Regions from separate parts of the Buttiauxella sp. S19-1 genome, predicted to be linked through region 2. Evidence: predicted binding sites of a transcription regulator. Region 2 holds the regulator's gene; each other region holds the start of a gene.
What was found. Region 2 encodes PhoB, which activates phosphate uptake and scavenging genes when phosphate is short. Its sites were predicted from a motif close to CTGTCATAAAACTGNCNNAT; they were not measured.
Positions count from the first base shown of each region.

Region 1: nudF (ADP-ribose diphosphatase) is a predicted target of PhoB. The motif match lies at 3,576-3,595, and genes of this name have one in related genera.
Region 3: glpT (glycerol-3-phosphate transporter) is a predicted target of PhoB. The motif match lies at 3,051-3,070, and genes of this name have one in related genera.

Region 1 is NZ_JAHWLU010000029.1:5,638-10,410, reverse strand. It holds gene parE (DNA topoisomerase IV subunit B) at 1-975, opposite strand, end outside; gene yqiA (esterase YqiA) at 1,020-1,595, opposite strand; gene cpdA (3',5'-cyclic-AMP phosphodiesterase) at 1,595-2,422, opposite strand; gene MES37_RS09170 (DUF1249 family protein) at 2,448-2,870, opposite strand; gene nudF (ADP-ribose diphosphatase) at 2,873-3,505, opposite strand; gene tolC (outer membrane channel protein TolC) at 3,718-4,773, shown strand, end outside.
Region 2 is NZ_JAHWLU010000004.1:69,864-74,636, reverse strand. It holds gene phoR (phosphate regulon sensor histidine kinase PhoR) at 344-1,642, opposite strand; gene phoB (phosphate response regulator transcription factor PhoB) at 1,665-2,354, opposite strand; gene sbcD (exonuclease subunit SbcD) at 2,546-3,763, shown strand; gene sbcC (exonuclease subunit SbcC) at 3,760-4,773, shown strand, end outside.
Region 3 is NZ_JAHWLU010000018.1:14,143-18,915, reverse strand. It holds gene nrdB (class Ia ribonucleoside-diphosphate reductase subunit beta) at 1-242, shown strand, start outside; gene yfaE (class I ribonucleotide reductase maintenance protein YfaE) at 246-500, shown strand; gene glpQ (glycerophosphodiester phosphodiesterase) at 533-1,603, opposite strand; gene glpT (glycerol-3-phosphate transporter) at 1,603-2,955, opposite strand; gene glpA (anaerobic glycerol-3-phosphate dehydrogenase subunit A) at 3,195-4,773, shown strand, end outside.

The sequences.
Region 1 (4,773 bases), on a different contig from region 2:
CATTTTCACTGACAGCACGTAGGCGCAACGTTCCCAGATATCTTCCGCTGAGAGTTTCACGCCGCGCGGCAGAATGTTGCGGTATTCGCAAAATTCACGCATCGCATCCAACAACCCCTGACGCAGACCGTTGACGTGAGTACCGCCCTGCATGGTTGGGATCAGGTTAACGTAGCTTTCTGTCAGCAGTTCGCCGCCTTCTGGCAGCCATAACAGCGCCCAATCAACCTGTTCAACATCACCGGCATAATTGCCGACAAATGGTGATTCAGGGAGCGTCGGTAAGCCGTTAATCGCTTCGCACAGGTAATCTTTCAGGCCATCCTGATAACACCAACGCTGCTCGGTATTGTTCACTTTGTCAGTAAAAGTGATTTCAACACCAGGGCACAATACTGCTTTGGCTTTCAGCAAATGGCTTAAACGGGAAACGGAAAAACGTGGGCTGTCGAAGAATGAGGCATCTGGCCAGAAGTGAACGCTGGTGCCGGTATTACGTTTGCCGCAGGTCCCGACCACCGCCAGTTCCTCGACTTTATCGCCATTTTCAAAAGCGATACTGTAAACCTGCGCATCACGACGCACCGTGACTTCGACACGTTTTGACAAGGCGTTAACCACCGAAATGCCAACACCGTGCAAACCACCAGAGAACTGGTAGTTTTTATTGGAGAATTTACCGCCCGCGTGCAGACGACAAAGAATGAGTTCTACAGCCGGAACACCCTCTTCCGGGTGGATATCTACCGGCATGCCTCGCCCGTCATCAATGACTTCTAATGACTGATCGGCATGGAGAATAACATCAACACGCTTCGCATGACCTGCCAGCGCTTCATCCACGCTGTTATCAATGACTTCCTGACCCAAATGGTTTGGACGGGTGGTGTCGGTGTACATCCCGGGGCGGCGGCGAACAGGCTCAAGCCCGGTGAGTACCTCAATGGCATCGGCGTTATAACTGGATTGCGTCATGGTTTATTCGTTCAGATTGCGAAACAGGAATTCGACATCAGGCATTAATGCAGGCCCAGGAAGTCGATGATCTGTGAGAAATAATCTTCGAAGCCTACAAAGGCGTGATTGCCACCGGACTCTACCGTCTGTCGACAGGGGGTGTAGTACGCCACCGCCTGGCGGTAATCAAGCACTTCGTCACCCGTTTGCTGTAACAACCAGATGAGATCTGGCGCTTCTAACGGGTCAACTTGCATGACTTTAAGATCGTAAATATGGCGTGACTCTAGCACATATTGCTGCCCGGTGTAGGGGTTCTCGTTGGTGCCCAGATAATCGACAAGCAATTCAAAAGGCCGTACCGCAGGGTTTACCACTACCGCTGGCAGCATAAAACATTGCGCTAACCAGGTGGCGTAATAACCACCTAAAGAGGAGCCAACAACCCCCAGAGGTTCACCGCCATGCTTGAGTACCAGCGACTCCAGCAGCTCTGCCGCATCGGCAGGATACGGAGGGAGCTCTGGGATAATCATATTGATGTGCGGATGGTTCTGCGCAAGCCAGGCCTGCAAGCTGGTAGCCTTAGCGGAACGCGGCGAACTGTTGAAACCGTGTAAGTAAAGTAGCGTTGACATCAATACCCTTCTGAAGCGGTATCAGGGTTGAACACCGCACCTTTCAGGCGGCAAACCTCAGTGGTCACTTCACCGTTTGGATGAAGTTCCAGCCAACGCCAACCTGGTTCAATAGTGTCGAGCGTGAAGTTTGAGCAGTGCGGCTTAAATTGCACACAAGTGGATGGCGTCGCCAGCATTCGTCTGCCGTTCCAGTCCAAATCTAGCTCCTGGTGAATATGACCGCACACCAGAGTTTTCACTTTCGGGAATTTTTGCAGAACGTTATCCAACTCTGCGGCGTTGCGCAGGCTATGTTGGTCAAGCCAGCTACAACCCGCAGGAACAGGATGATGATGCAGCAATAGCAGCGTATGGCGTTCAGGTTCAGCGGCGAGTTTACGCTCCAGCCAGTCGAGCTGATAATCGCTCAGTTCACCATGTGGGACGCCAAATACCTGGCTGTCGAGCAGCAGGATTTGCCAGTTATCACCGAGGAAAACTTGCTTCGCAGGTGAAATCCCTGCTTCCAGCAACGAGCTAAACATGGCTGGCTGGAAATCGTGATTGCCTGGCAGCCAAACGCAGGGCGCAGGAATCTCCGCAATGCCTTCAACAAAATGCTGGTAGGCCTGCGCACTGTGATCCTGGGCTAAATCCCCAGTAGCTACAATTAGGTCATACTGACGCTGCTCAGCGAGGATGGCGGCAATAACAGCCTGATAGCTCATCCAGGTATTGATACCAAGCAGCGTTTCGTTCTTTCCAGAGAACAGGTGGGTATCGGTAATTTGCAAGATCCTGATCTGGCCCCCACCGGCCACAGGAAGATTTAACAGGCTTTCCAAATGGTGTCCTTAGGTTTCACCCTCACTAACAAACCGGAACCGCCATCGCTCCATGCGCTAAACAATACCGCAGCCAATCGGCTAGAAACTGATTAATTTGATGCTTTTCGTCGCGTTGATGCAACTTTTTATTAGGATAATCATACCGTGCTTTGAAACGAAAGATCTGCTGACTTGAACACACTTCCGCGACCATGGCGTCATGATAAAGCCTGACCGACATCGACGGTAAGCTCCAGTAGCTTATCGCCGGAACAGTTTGTTCGATTTGTACTAGTGTCGTGTAACGTGTCGACTCAAGGATAGAGAGTCGATATTGAGCGCTACTTACCTGATAAGTGACTTTTTCACCCACTTCGTCATGACGAGGAAGCAAGCGTCGGAGTTGCGCGAAATTGGTTTCGCACAGGCGCATCATTTCAGGGAAGTCAGGTGTATAGCGCTTCATATTTATCGATTCCACTCTTCTCTTAATTTCTCATGATGCAATTGCAGCCAAAGCAGTGCAATGACTGAAGCCGCGTTGTCGATTTTCCCTTCTTCTACTAACTGATAAGCCTGTTCCCGGCTCACGACATGAACACGAATGTCTTCGTTTTCATCTGCCAGACCATGTATGCCATTCGCGGTGGTAGCGTCGACTTCCCCAACCAGGATCGATAAACGCTCGCTGGTCCCCCCAGGACTTGCCAGGTAGTTGATAACCGGTTTGGTGCGACCGACAATCACTCCAGCTTCTTCAGTTGCTTCACGACGCGCAACGTCCTCGACGCTTTCACCTTCTTCAATCATTCCCGCAACAAGTTCGAGCAGCCACGGGCTTTCACTGGTGTCGTACGCGGCAATCCGAATCTGTTCAATTAAGACAACTTCGTCTCGCACAGGGTCATAGGGTAGCAGTACTGCGGCGTGCCCGCGTTCTAAAATTTCACGGCAAATTTCGCCACTCATTTCGCCATTAAACAAGCGATGGCGGAAGCGATAAAGATCCAGAGAAAAAAAACCGCTATAAAGCGTTTCCCGTGCAATAATTTCAACATCGTTTTTGGCTAATGTGACGAGTTGACTGTTTTGCTTAGTCATGATGGGTTCCTGATTTTGATGGTTATGAAATGAGTAATTTCAAGCCAGTTTGACTGCCGTTTCATTTCCTATGTGATAGATTGATGAAAATTAAGAGTCAATGGCACATTACGCCAAGCACCTGAGCTGGCGGACTCTGCTAAAATCGACGATCATTTCCGGCTCTTGTCAGCGCTTACAAATAATTTTTTGCTTCACAACAAGGAATGCAAATGAAGAAACTGCTCCCAATTCTTATCGGTCTGAGCCTAACGGGTTTCAGTGCCATGAGCCAGGCAGAAAACCTGATGCAGGTTTATCAGCAGGCACGTTTAAGCAACCCGGACTTGCGCAAATCCGCTGCTGACCGTGATGCCGCATTCGAAAAAATTAACGAAGCACGTAGCCCGTTACTGCCACAACTTGGCCTTGGTGCTGATTATGAATACACCAATGGTTTTAGCGATGCGAATGGCATCGACTCCAGGGCAGCGAGTGCCTCTTTGCAATTGACGCAAACCATTTTTGATATGTCGAAATGGCGTGCGCTTACCCTGCAAGAGAAATCAGCCGGTATTCAAGATGTCACTTATCAGACAGACCAACAAACACTGATTCTGAATACTGCAACAGCCTACTTTAATGTATTGAGTGCGATTGATGCACTGTCCTTCACTGAAGCACAGAAACAGGCTATTTATCGTCAGTTGGATCAAACCACTCAGCGCTTTAACGTTGGCCTGGTCGCCATTACCGATGTACAGAACGCCCGTGCGCAATACGATAACGTATTAGCAAACGAAGTCACTGCACGAAACAATCTGGATAACGCGGTAGAAACGCTGCGCCAGGTGACCGGTAATTACTATCCATCTTTGGCATCACTGAATGTAGACGGCTTCAAAACCAACAAACCGGATGGCGTGAATAATCTGCTGAAAGAAGCGGAAAAACGTAACCTGGCATTGTTGCAAGCACGTCTGTCTCAGGACCTGGCTCGCGAGCAAATTCGCTACGCAGAAACTGGCCACATGCCAACCGTGGGTTTGACCGCTTCTACTGGTGTTTCCGATACCAGCTACAGTGGTTCTAAAACCAATAGTTCTCAGTACAACGACAGCGATATGGGCCAGAATAAAATCGGCCTGAACTTCTCCTTGCCACTGTACACTGGCGGTTCTGTTAACTCTCAAGTAAAACAAGCGCAATACAACTTTGTTGGCGCAAGTGAGCAGCTTGAAAGCGCGCATCGTAGCGTAGTGCAAACAGTTCGCTCTTCGTTCAACAAC
Region 2 (4,773 bases):
GTTTGAAGGCAAGAAGGGATCCAAAAACCAGATTGATCTCCTTAAATTAGACTTAAAATCAGTGGATTTGTTTATACATTAGAAAATTGTATGGTTTTTTGTGTGGTTAAAATATCACCAATTAAGCTTTTTTGATTTACATGTGGGCAAAAAAAACACAGGCCAGCAAGCTGACCTGTGGAAAGTTATTTTGACACTATTCAGCGATAAACGGGTTTTGCAGGGTAGATAAGCGATATCGTCATCCACCATTTGCGCCAGTTGTTACAGAGAGAAGTGTCGGATGACGCTTCGCTTATCCGATCTACGAAAAACTTGTCATCAGTGTCATAACTTACGCGGCTTACAGCACTTTATCGTTAACGATTAAACGCTCAGGCAACACAAAGGAAAACGTGGAACCTTTCCCTGGCTGGCTTTCGATATTCAGACGCGCATCGTGATGGCTTAATGCATGTTTCACTATTGCCAGGCCTAACCCACTACCACCTGTTTGCCTTGAACGCGCTTTATCCACTCGATAGAACCGCTCGGTCAGGCGTGGGATATGTTCCGCAGAAATACCAGGACCAGTATCCGCCACGCTAAAGCCCACACCACCCGCGACCCGTTTCCAACTCACGGTAATTTGCGTCCCTTCCGGCGTATGGTTTACCGCGTTGTACACCAGGTTTGAAATCGCGCTGCGTAGCTGTTCTTCATTACCGAAGACTTTGAGTGAGGGATCAATATCGAACTTTAACGTCTGCCTTTGCTGACTGAGGGTTTGCGCTTCTCGCTCCACCACACGCAGCATCAGTGGCACATCAATCTTTTCATTGAGCACCATTGCCGGTGCCGCTTCAATTTTAGATAGCGTCAAAAGCTGTTTCACCAGACCTTCCATCCGCGAAGTTTGCTCGCGCATGGTGCCCAGAGCCTTATCGCGCAGCGGCCCTTCAAGCGCCTGATCCTGCATCATCTCCAGATAACCTTGCAGTACCGTCAACGGAGTACGCAGTTCATGGCTAACGTTGGCAAAAAAGTTACGTCGCGCCCCTTCCAGTTGGTGCATCTGCGTGACATCACGTGCCACCATCAGCCACTGCTCGTCGCTGTATGGCATCACACGGAATTCCAGATGACGGCCATTGTTAAGCACCAGCGTCAACGGCCGGGCGAAATCTTTTTGCGTCAAATAGCGGGTAAATTCAGGGTAACGCAGCAAGTTAAGGATGTTCTGCCCGTTATCGTCCGGCCAGCGTAACCCCAGCAACTGTTGGGCCAGCCCGTTACACCAAAAAATGGTCCCTTCTTCGGTAGTCAGCACTACCGCATCGGGCAGTGATTCCGCGCCGCTGCGAAAGCGTTTGATTAAATTGCCTAATTCTTTACGGCGTTTTTTATTACGCAGCTGCATTTGATGAAGACCGTATAACAACGGATCCCAGCTCCCGCGACCAGGGGGCGGTGTCATACTGCGATCAACCCACAACCACCACGACAAACGAAGCAAATTCCAGAAATGCCAAACCAGCAGTCCTGTGACCGCCAGTAATAAAAACCAGGGTAAATAGCCAAAAATAAGGCCCAAGATGACAGCAGGTAAGCAACAGAGCAGCAGCTCCATCACCAACCTTTTCCATGACAGCCGTTCCAGCACGCGTCACTCTCCTGATAAGGAACTAAAAGCGGGTTGAGAACCGATAACCCGTACCGCGTACTGTTTGTACCATTCGATCATGCCCGCTATGTTCGAGCGCTTTACGCAACCGCCTGATATGTACGTCCACTGTTCTGTCTTCGACATACACATTGGTGCCCCATACATGGTTAAGCAACTGTTCACGGCTATATACCCGTTCCGGATGCGTCATAAAGAAGTGTAATAACTTAAATTCAGTTGGCCCCATGTCCAGCGGGTTTTCACCGGTCATCACGCGATGTGATGAAGGGTCAAGGCTCAGCCCGTGCATCTCAATAACCTCTTCCACCGCCATCGGAGAGATTCGGCGCATCACAGCTTTAATGCGTGCCACCAGCTCCTTCGGTGAAAACGGCTTGGTAATATAGTCATCGGCACCAACTTCCAGGCCACGCACGCGATCTTCTTCTTCACCTCGTGCTGTCAGCATCATTACCGGGATTTCCCGCGTCAATGCTTCACGCTTCAGGTGCTTGATAAACTGAATACCCGAGCCGCCTGGCAACATCCAGTCCAGTAAAATCAGGTCCGGGAAGGGTTCGATAAGCAGATTCACTGCACTGTCATAATCTTCCGCTTCTACAGGCTGAAAACCGTTTTGCTCAAGCACAAAGCTCACCATTTCACGGATTGGAGCTTCATCTTCTACGACTAAAATACGCTTCGCCATGATTCGCCCTGCTCAAGGAATAATTATAGTTGTTTCAATGCGGCGCCATTATGCGTCAGATTTATGACAGATTTATGAAAAACATGACTGTTTAGTGACTCATCAATTTGATTTATGACACAGAGACCTATGCCGTTTTCCGCCTCGCCCCCTTATAATCGAGGCCTCGCTTTTAAGCCACCGGACAGGTTATGCGCATAATTCACACATCAGACTGGCACCTTGGTCAAAATTTTTATACCAAAAGCCGCGGGCCGGAGCATCAGGCTTTTCTTGAATGGCTGCTGAAAGCTGCCGTTGAACATGATGTGGATGCAATAATCGTCGCGGGCGATATTTTTGATACTGGCTCGCCACCAAGCTATGCGCGAGAACTGTATAACCGCTTTGTGGTGCAACTCCAGTCTACCGGCTGCTCACTGGTGGTGCTCGCCGGTAACCATGACTCAGTTGCCACATTGAACGAGTCCCGTGAACTGATGGCGTGTCTTAACACTTATGTCGTCGCCAGCGCACGCCACGATACCAGCCAGCAGGCAATTGTACTGAATACGAAAGATGGCGCGCCTGGTGCTATTCTCTGCCCTATTCCCTTTCTGCGGCCACGCGATATTCAAAACAGTCTGGCGGGTTTATCCGGCCATGAAAAGCAGCGTTCATTAATGGAAGCGATCGGTGAACATTATCAGCAGTGTTTTAGCGCCGCTTGCGTTCTGCGCGCTGACGCGCAGTTGCCAATTATCGCCACCGGGCATTTAACCACCGTCGGCGTGACGAAAAGTGACGCCGTGCGAGACATCTATATTGGCACACTCGACGCTTTCCCGGCGCAGCATTTCCCGGATGCCGATTACATTGCCCTGGGCCATATTCACCGTGCGCAATTAATTGGTGGCACCGAGCATATCCGCTACAGCGGCTCACCAATACCGTTAAGTTTTGACGAAACCGGTAAGACTAAAAGTGTTTATCTGGTTGAATTTTCAGAAGGTAAACTTCATGAAGTCACCCCACTTACGGTACCAGTTAGCCAGCCGCTGGCGGTGATCAAAGGTTCGCTGAACGAAATTGAACAGCAGCTTGAACAATGGCGCGATGCACCGACAGAACCCAAAGTGTGGCTGGATATTGAAATCGCCACCGATGAATATCTGCATGATATGCAGCGCCATATTCAACAGCTAACCGAAACGCTACCTGTTGAAGTGGTTTTGCTGCGCCGTAGCCGTGAGCAGCGCGAGCGTGTTATTGCTCAACAACATAAAGAAACCCTAAGTGAATTGACGGTTGAAGAGGTTTTTGAACGCCGCCTGGTTCAGGAAGAAACCACTGAAGAACGCGCAAAACGCCTGCGCACTCTGTTTGCCCAAACGGTCGCCAGCCTGCATGACGCGGAGGAACAAGCATGAAAATCCTCAGTCTGCGATTGAAAAACCTCAACTCCCTGAAAGGGGAATGGAAAATTGATTTCACCCGCGAGCCTTTCGCCAGCAATGGTTTGTTTGCCATCACCGGGCCAACAGGAGCGGGTAAAACTACGCTACTTGATGCTGTCTGCCTCGCGCTTTATCACAAAACGCCACGTCTCAACACGGTCTCGCAATCGCAGAATGACCTGATGACCCGCGACACTGCCGAGTGTCTGGCGGAAGTGGAATTTGAAGTAAAAGGTGTTGCCTACCGCGCATTCTGGAGCCAGAACCGGGCGCGTAATGCGGCCAACGGCAATCTGCAAGCCCCGCGCGTTGAGCTGGCTGAAGTAGAAAGCGGCAAGATCATCGCCGATAAAGTGAAAGATAAGCTCGATATCACCGCCAAATTGACCGGACTCGATTACGACCGCTTCACCCGCTCCATGATGCTTTCTCAGGGGCAGTTTGCGGCGTTTTTAAATGCCGACGCCAATGACCGTGCCTCATTGCTTGAAGAACTCACCGGTACTGAAATTTACGGTACAGTTTCTGCGGCGGTGTTCGAAAATCATAAAAATGTACGCAGCCAATTAGAGAACCTGCAAGCGCAGGCAGCAGGTGTAGCACTTCTGGATGAATCCCAGCGCCAGCAGCTTTCAGAGAGTTTGCAGGCACTTACTACAGAAGAAAAAAACCGCCTGGCTGAACAGCAGACACTTCAGCAACACCAGCAATGGCTCAGCCAACTCGACCTGTTGACTCAAAAACATTCGCATGCGGGAACGGCACTGAATGCGGCAACTCGCGCAATCGAAGAAGCAGTGCCGCTTCTCGAAAAACTAACACGAGCCCAGCCCGCAGAAAAACTGCGCCCTGACTGGCAACGCTTGCAGGAATTACAGGCCACGCTGCAAAACACCCGCGTACAAAGCGAAGAAGTGAATACTCGCTTACATCAAGCGACAGTGCGACGCCAGCAGACCCGGCAGGCCGCCGCAAGCCAGGCA
Region 3 (4,773 bases), on a different contig from region 2:
TGATCGGTCTGAACAAAGACATTCTGTGCCAGTATGTTGATTACATTACCAACATCCGTATGCAGGCTGTCGGTCTGGATCTGCCATTTAAAACACGTTCTAACCCAATCCCATGGATCAACGCATGGCTGGTGTCTGACAACGTGCAGGTTGCACCACAAGAAGTCGAAGTCAGCTCTTATCTGGTCGGCCAGATTGATTCTAATGTCGATGCTGACGATCTGAGCAATTTCCAGCTTTAATCTATGAGCCGCATTACATTACGCAAATCCGGCGCACAACTGTTATGCGGGGAAGAACACCCTTCCCTGCTGGCGACGCTTGAATCTCATCAGGTCACCGTCGAGTATCAGTGCCGGGCAGGTTATTGCGGCTCCTGCCGTACGCGTTTAATTGCGGGTCAGGTGAAGTGGCTCAGCGAACCCCTGGCCTTTATCCAACCGGGTGAAATACTTCCCTGTTGCTGCCAGGCGCACGGCGATATAGAAATCGAGATGTAAAAAAAGGCCGTTTAACGGCCCTTTTCTTTTGTTTACTGCTTCTGCTGCTGCAAGAATTTCACACCCTTGTCCGGGAAGTCGGTAAACACCCCATCCACACCCGCCTTGTTATACAGCACGTCAAACAACTGATCGACGTTACTGACATAGTCAGGCAACGCGTCCGCTCGTACCGTATAAGGGTGCACTGTCAGGTGGTTCACATGCGCCTGGGTGACCATATCGGTTAGCTTAACATTACCTTTGCTGGAGCCTTCCGCCACCAGCATATGATAGTCAGGCCCGATACCGTCCGCATACTCGGCTATCTGCTTCATGGCTCCTGGTTTGAACATCCAGTCATAGCTGTAGTTGACCCACTTGCCGTCAGCCTGCTTCTCTTGCGTTTCGTTCCAGTCCGTATAAGCAATCAACTGAACCAGCTTAAGATTCATACCCAGTTTCGGCTCAAGCGAGTTTTTAATACGCTTGAGTTCAGCGGCATCAAAGCATTGCAGGTAGACCTTATCATGCTTGCTGGTGTAGCCGTAACGCTTCAACACCTCAAGCGTTTTCGCCGCGATATCTTTTCCTTCCTGATGATGGAACCAGGGGGCTTTTATCTCTGGGTAAATACCAATATTTTTCCCTGTGGAGTGATTCAAGCCCTGGATAAACTCGATCTCCTCTTCAAAGGTATGCACGCGGAAATCAGATTTCCCCATCGGGAAACGACCAGGGAAGGTTTGCACCTGCTTGCCGTCTACCACATCAAAACCTTCGGTAAATTTCAGCGACTTGATTTCGTCGAGGGTAAAATCGATGGCGTAGTAGCGACCGTCTTTACGCGCCCGATTTGGGAAGCGCTGCGCAACGTCGGTGACCCGATCAAGATAGTGGTCGTGCAGCACCACTAATCTGTCGTCTTTGGTCATCACCAGATCCTGCTCAAGGTAATCAGCCCCTTGAGCATAGGCCAGGGCTTTGGCAGGTAAAGTGTGCTCCGGCAGATAGCCGCTCGCACCGCGATGGGCTATCACCACTTTGTCCGTGGTCTGGGCAAAGGAGCTGGCGGAAGCAAACATTACCGCCCCCACCAGGATAGATTTGGTCAGGATTTTCATTATGCTTTCCCTGTCAGTTTTTTATGGTGTTGTTTGTTCTCACCCACCATCACCACCAACAACAGAATCACGGCCATAATGCTGCCGCCGATCATCACCATAAAGCCGCCGTCCCAGCCGAAGAAATCTACCGTATAGCCAACGATGGCACTCGCGGCCACCGAACCACCGAGATAGCCAAACAAGCCCGTAAAGCCTGCTGCCGTTCCCGCGGCCTTTTTCGGTGCCAGTTCCAGCGCGTGCAGGCCAATCAGCATCACCGGCCCGTAGATCAGGAAGCCAATCACAATCATACACGCCATATCCACACCCGGATTTCCCGGCGGGTTCAGCCAGTAAACAATGGTCGCAATCGTCACCAGAATCATAAAGAACACGCCGGTAGCACCGCGGTTGCCTCTGAACACTTTGTCCGACATCCAGCCACACAGCAGCGTGCCAGGTATTCCGGCGTATTCATAAAGGAAATAGGCCCAGGAGGATTTATCCAGCGCGAAGTGTTTCACTTCTTTCAGATAGGTTGGCGACCAGTCGAGAATGCCGTAACGCAGCAAATAAACGAAAACGTTAGCAATGGCGATGTACCACAGCAGGCGGTTGGGGAAAACGTACTGCATGAAGATCTGTTTTGCCGTTAGCTCCTCTTCCGTTTTTTCGTTGTAGTCGTCCGGGTAATCATTTTTGTATTCTTCGATTGGCGGCAAACCGCATGATTGCGGCGTATCGCGCATTAACGCAAAAGCAATTAACGCCACAAAAATCGCCGCAAAGGCTGGCATATAAAGTGCCGCATGCCAGTCGTTAAACCACGCCATCCCGAGTAAGAACAGCAGCGGCGGCAAGCCACCGCCGACGTTATGCGCGCAGTTCCAGATGGAAACAATTCCCCCACGCTCTTTTTTAGACCACCAGTGCACCATGGTACGCCCGCACGGCGGCCAGCCCATTCCCTGGAACCAACCGCATAAAAACAGCAGGACAAACATCACCGCAATACTGGATGTCGCCCACGGCACAAAGCCCATAAATAACATTACGGCGGCGGCCAGAATCAAACCGGCAGGTAAGAAAACACGCGGATTCGAGCGGTCAGAAACCGCCCCCATAATAAATTTCGAGAAGCCGTAAGCAATAGAAATACCGGAAAGCGCAAATCCGAGGTCACCGCGCGAGAAGCCCTGCTCCACCAGATACGGCATCGCCAGAGTAAAGTTTTTACGTACCAGGTAGTAAGCGGCGTAACCGAAGAAAATGCCCATGAATATCTGCCAGCGCAGACGACGATAAGTCGGATCGACATGCTCACTTTTCAGCCGTGGCTGATGTGGGCTAGGTTTGAAAATGCTCAGCATAAATGCCTCCGTGGCAGGTTTTTTATCAAGCAATGTTCTTTTGCGAGCGCATGTTAAGGATTATCCCACCAGGTTAGTGTGAAACACCCCACAACATATTACATTTTTATTACAAACTATCGAAAAGGTGCATCACGTCACACTTTGCTTTCGTTTTATTTTCGAATTTGCTCGATATCAAACATTCGCATCTCGATCTGTGGCTGAATAGTCCCCAGATAATTTTTCAGGAGCGGAACATGGCGATGGGATGCAAAGAACAGGATGTGATTATTATTGGCGGAGGCGCTACGGGCGCGGGTATTGCCCGCGACTGCGCACGGCGTGGGTTACAAACCCTGCTGCTGGAAAGGCACGACATTGCAACCGGCGCGACAGGTCGTAATCATGGCTTGCTGCACAGCGGCGCACGGTACGCCATGACGGACAGCGAATCGGCCAGGGAATGTATTGAAGAAAACCGCATCCTGAAACGCATTGCTCGCCACTGTATCGAACGCACGGACGGCCTGTTTATCACCCTTCCTGAAGATGATTTAACCTTGCAGAGCGTGTTTATTGCCGCCTGCCAGGATGCCGGAATCAATGCACAGCAACTCAGTCCTCAAGAAGCATTACGCATAGAACCCGCGGTAAACCCTGAACTAATTGGCGCAGTAAGGGTGCCAGATGGCACAGTTGACCCATTCCGTCTGACCGCCGCCAATATGCTGGATGCCAGAGAACACGGTGCCGAAATTCTCACCGGCCAGGAAGTCACCGGCCTTATCCGCAACGGCGATCGGGTTTGTGGAGTGCGGGCTTACAACCATCAAACCCGCGAACATCACGATTTTTACGCCAGCGTAGTGGTAAACGCCGCCGGGATCTGGGGGCAACACATTGCTGAATATGCCGATTTACGTGTGCGAATGCTGCCCGCCAAAGGTTCGTTGCTGATCCTCGGCCATCGCATCAATAACATGGTGATCAACCGCTGCCGCAAACCTGCCGACGCCGATATTTTGGTCCCAGGCGATACCATTTCGCTGATTGGCACCACCTCAACGCCTGTCGAATATGAGCAAATCGACAATATGCAGGTCACCCCGCAAGAGGTCGACATCCTGATTCGTGAAGGTTCAAAGCTGTCACCCAAACTTGCCGCAACCCGTATTTTGCGTGCCTACGCTGGCGTTCGCCCGCTGGTTGCCAGCGACGACGACCCAACCGGACGAAATGCCAGCCGCGGAATTGTGCTGCTTGATCACGCAAAGCGTGACGGCATGGAAGGGTTCATCACCATTACTGGCGGCAAGCTGATGACCTATCGCCTGATGGCGGAATGGGCCACCAACGCGGTGTGTGAAAAAATCGGCAATCTTCAGCCTTGCACCACAGCAACAACACCACTTCCAGGTTCCGAAAGCTCAGCAGAAGAGACGCTCAGAAAAGTCATTTCATTACCGCCGACTATTCGGCGTTCTGCCGTTTGGCGTCACGGTGACCGCGCAGGGAAACTTTTGGCAGGTGACCGCCTGAGCAACAGCCTGGTTTGCGAATGTGAAGCGGTGACCGCAGGTGAAGTTCACTATGCGGTTAACCATCTGTCCGTCAACAATCTTGGCGATTTACGCCGTCGCACCCGCGTGGGAATGGGCACTTGCCAGGGCGAATTGTGCGCCTGCCGTGCCGCCGGATTACTACAACGCTTTGGCAGTTCAACGCCTGCGCAATCGCTTGATCAACTTTCTCTTTTTCTTAACGAACGCTGGAAAGGTATCCGCCCAATAGCCTGGGATGATGCGCTGCGGGAAAGTGAATTCACCGCCTGGGTTT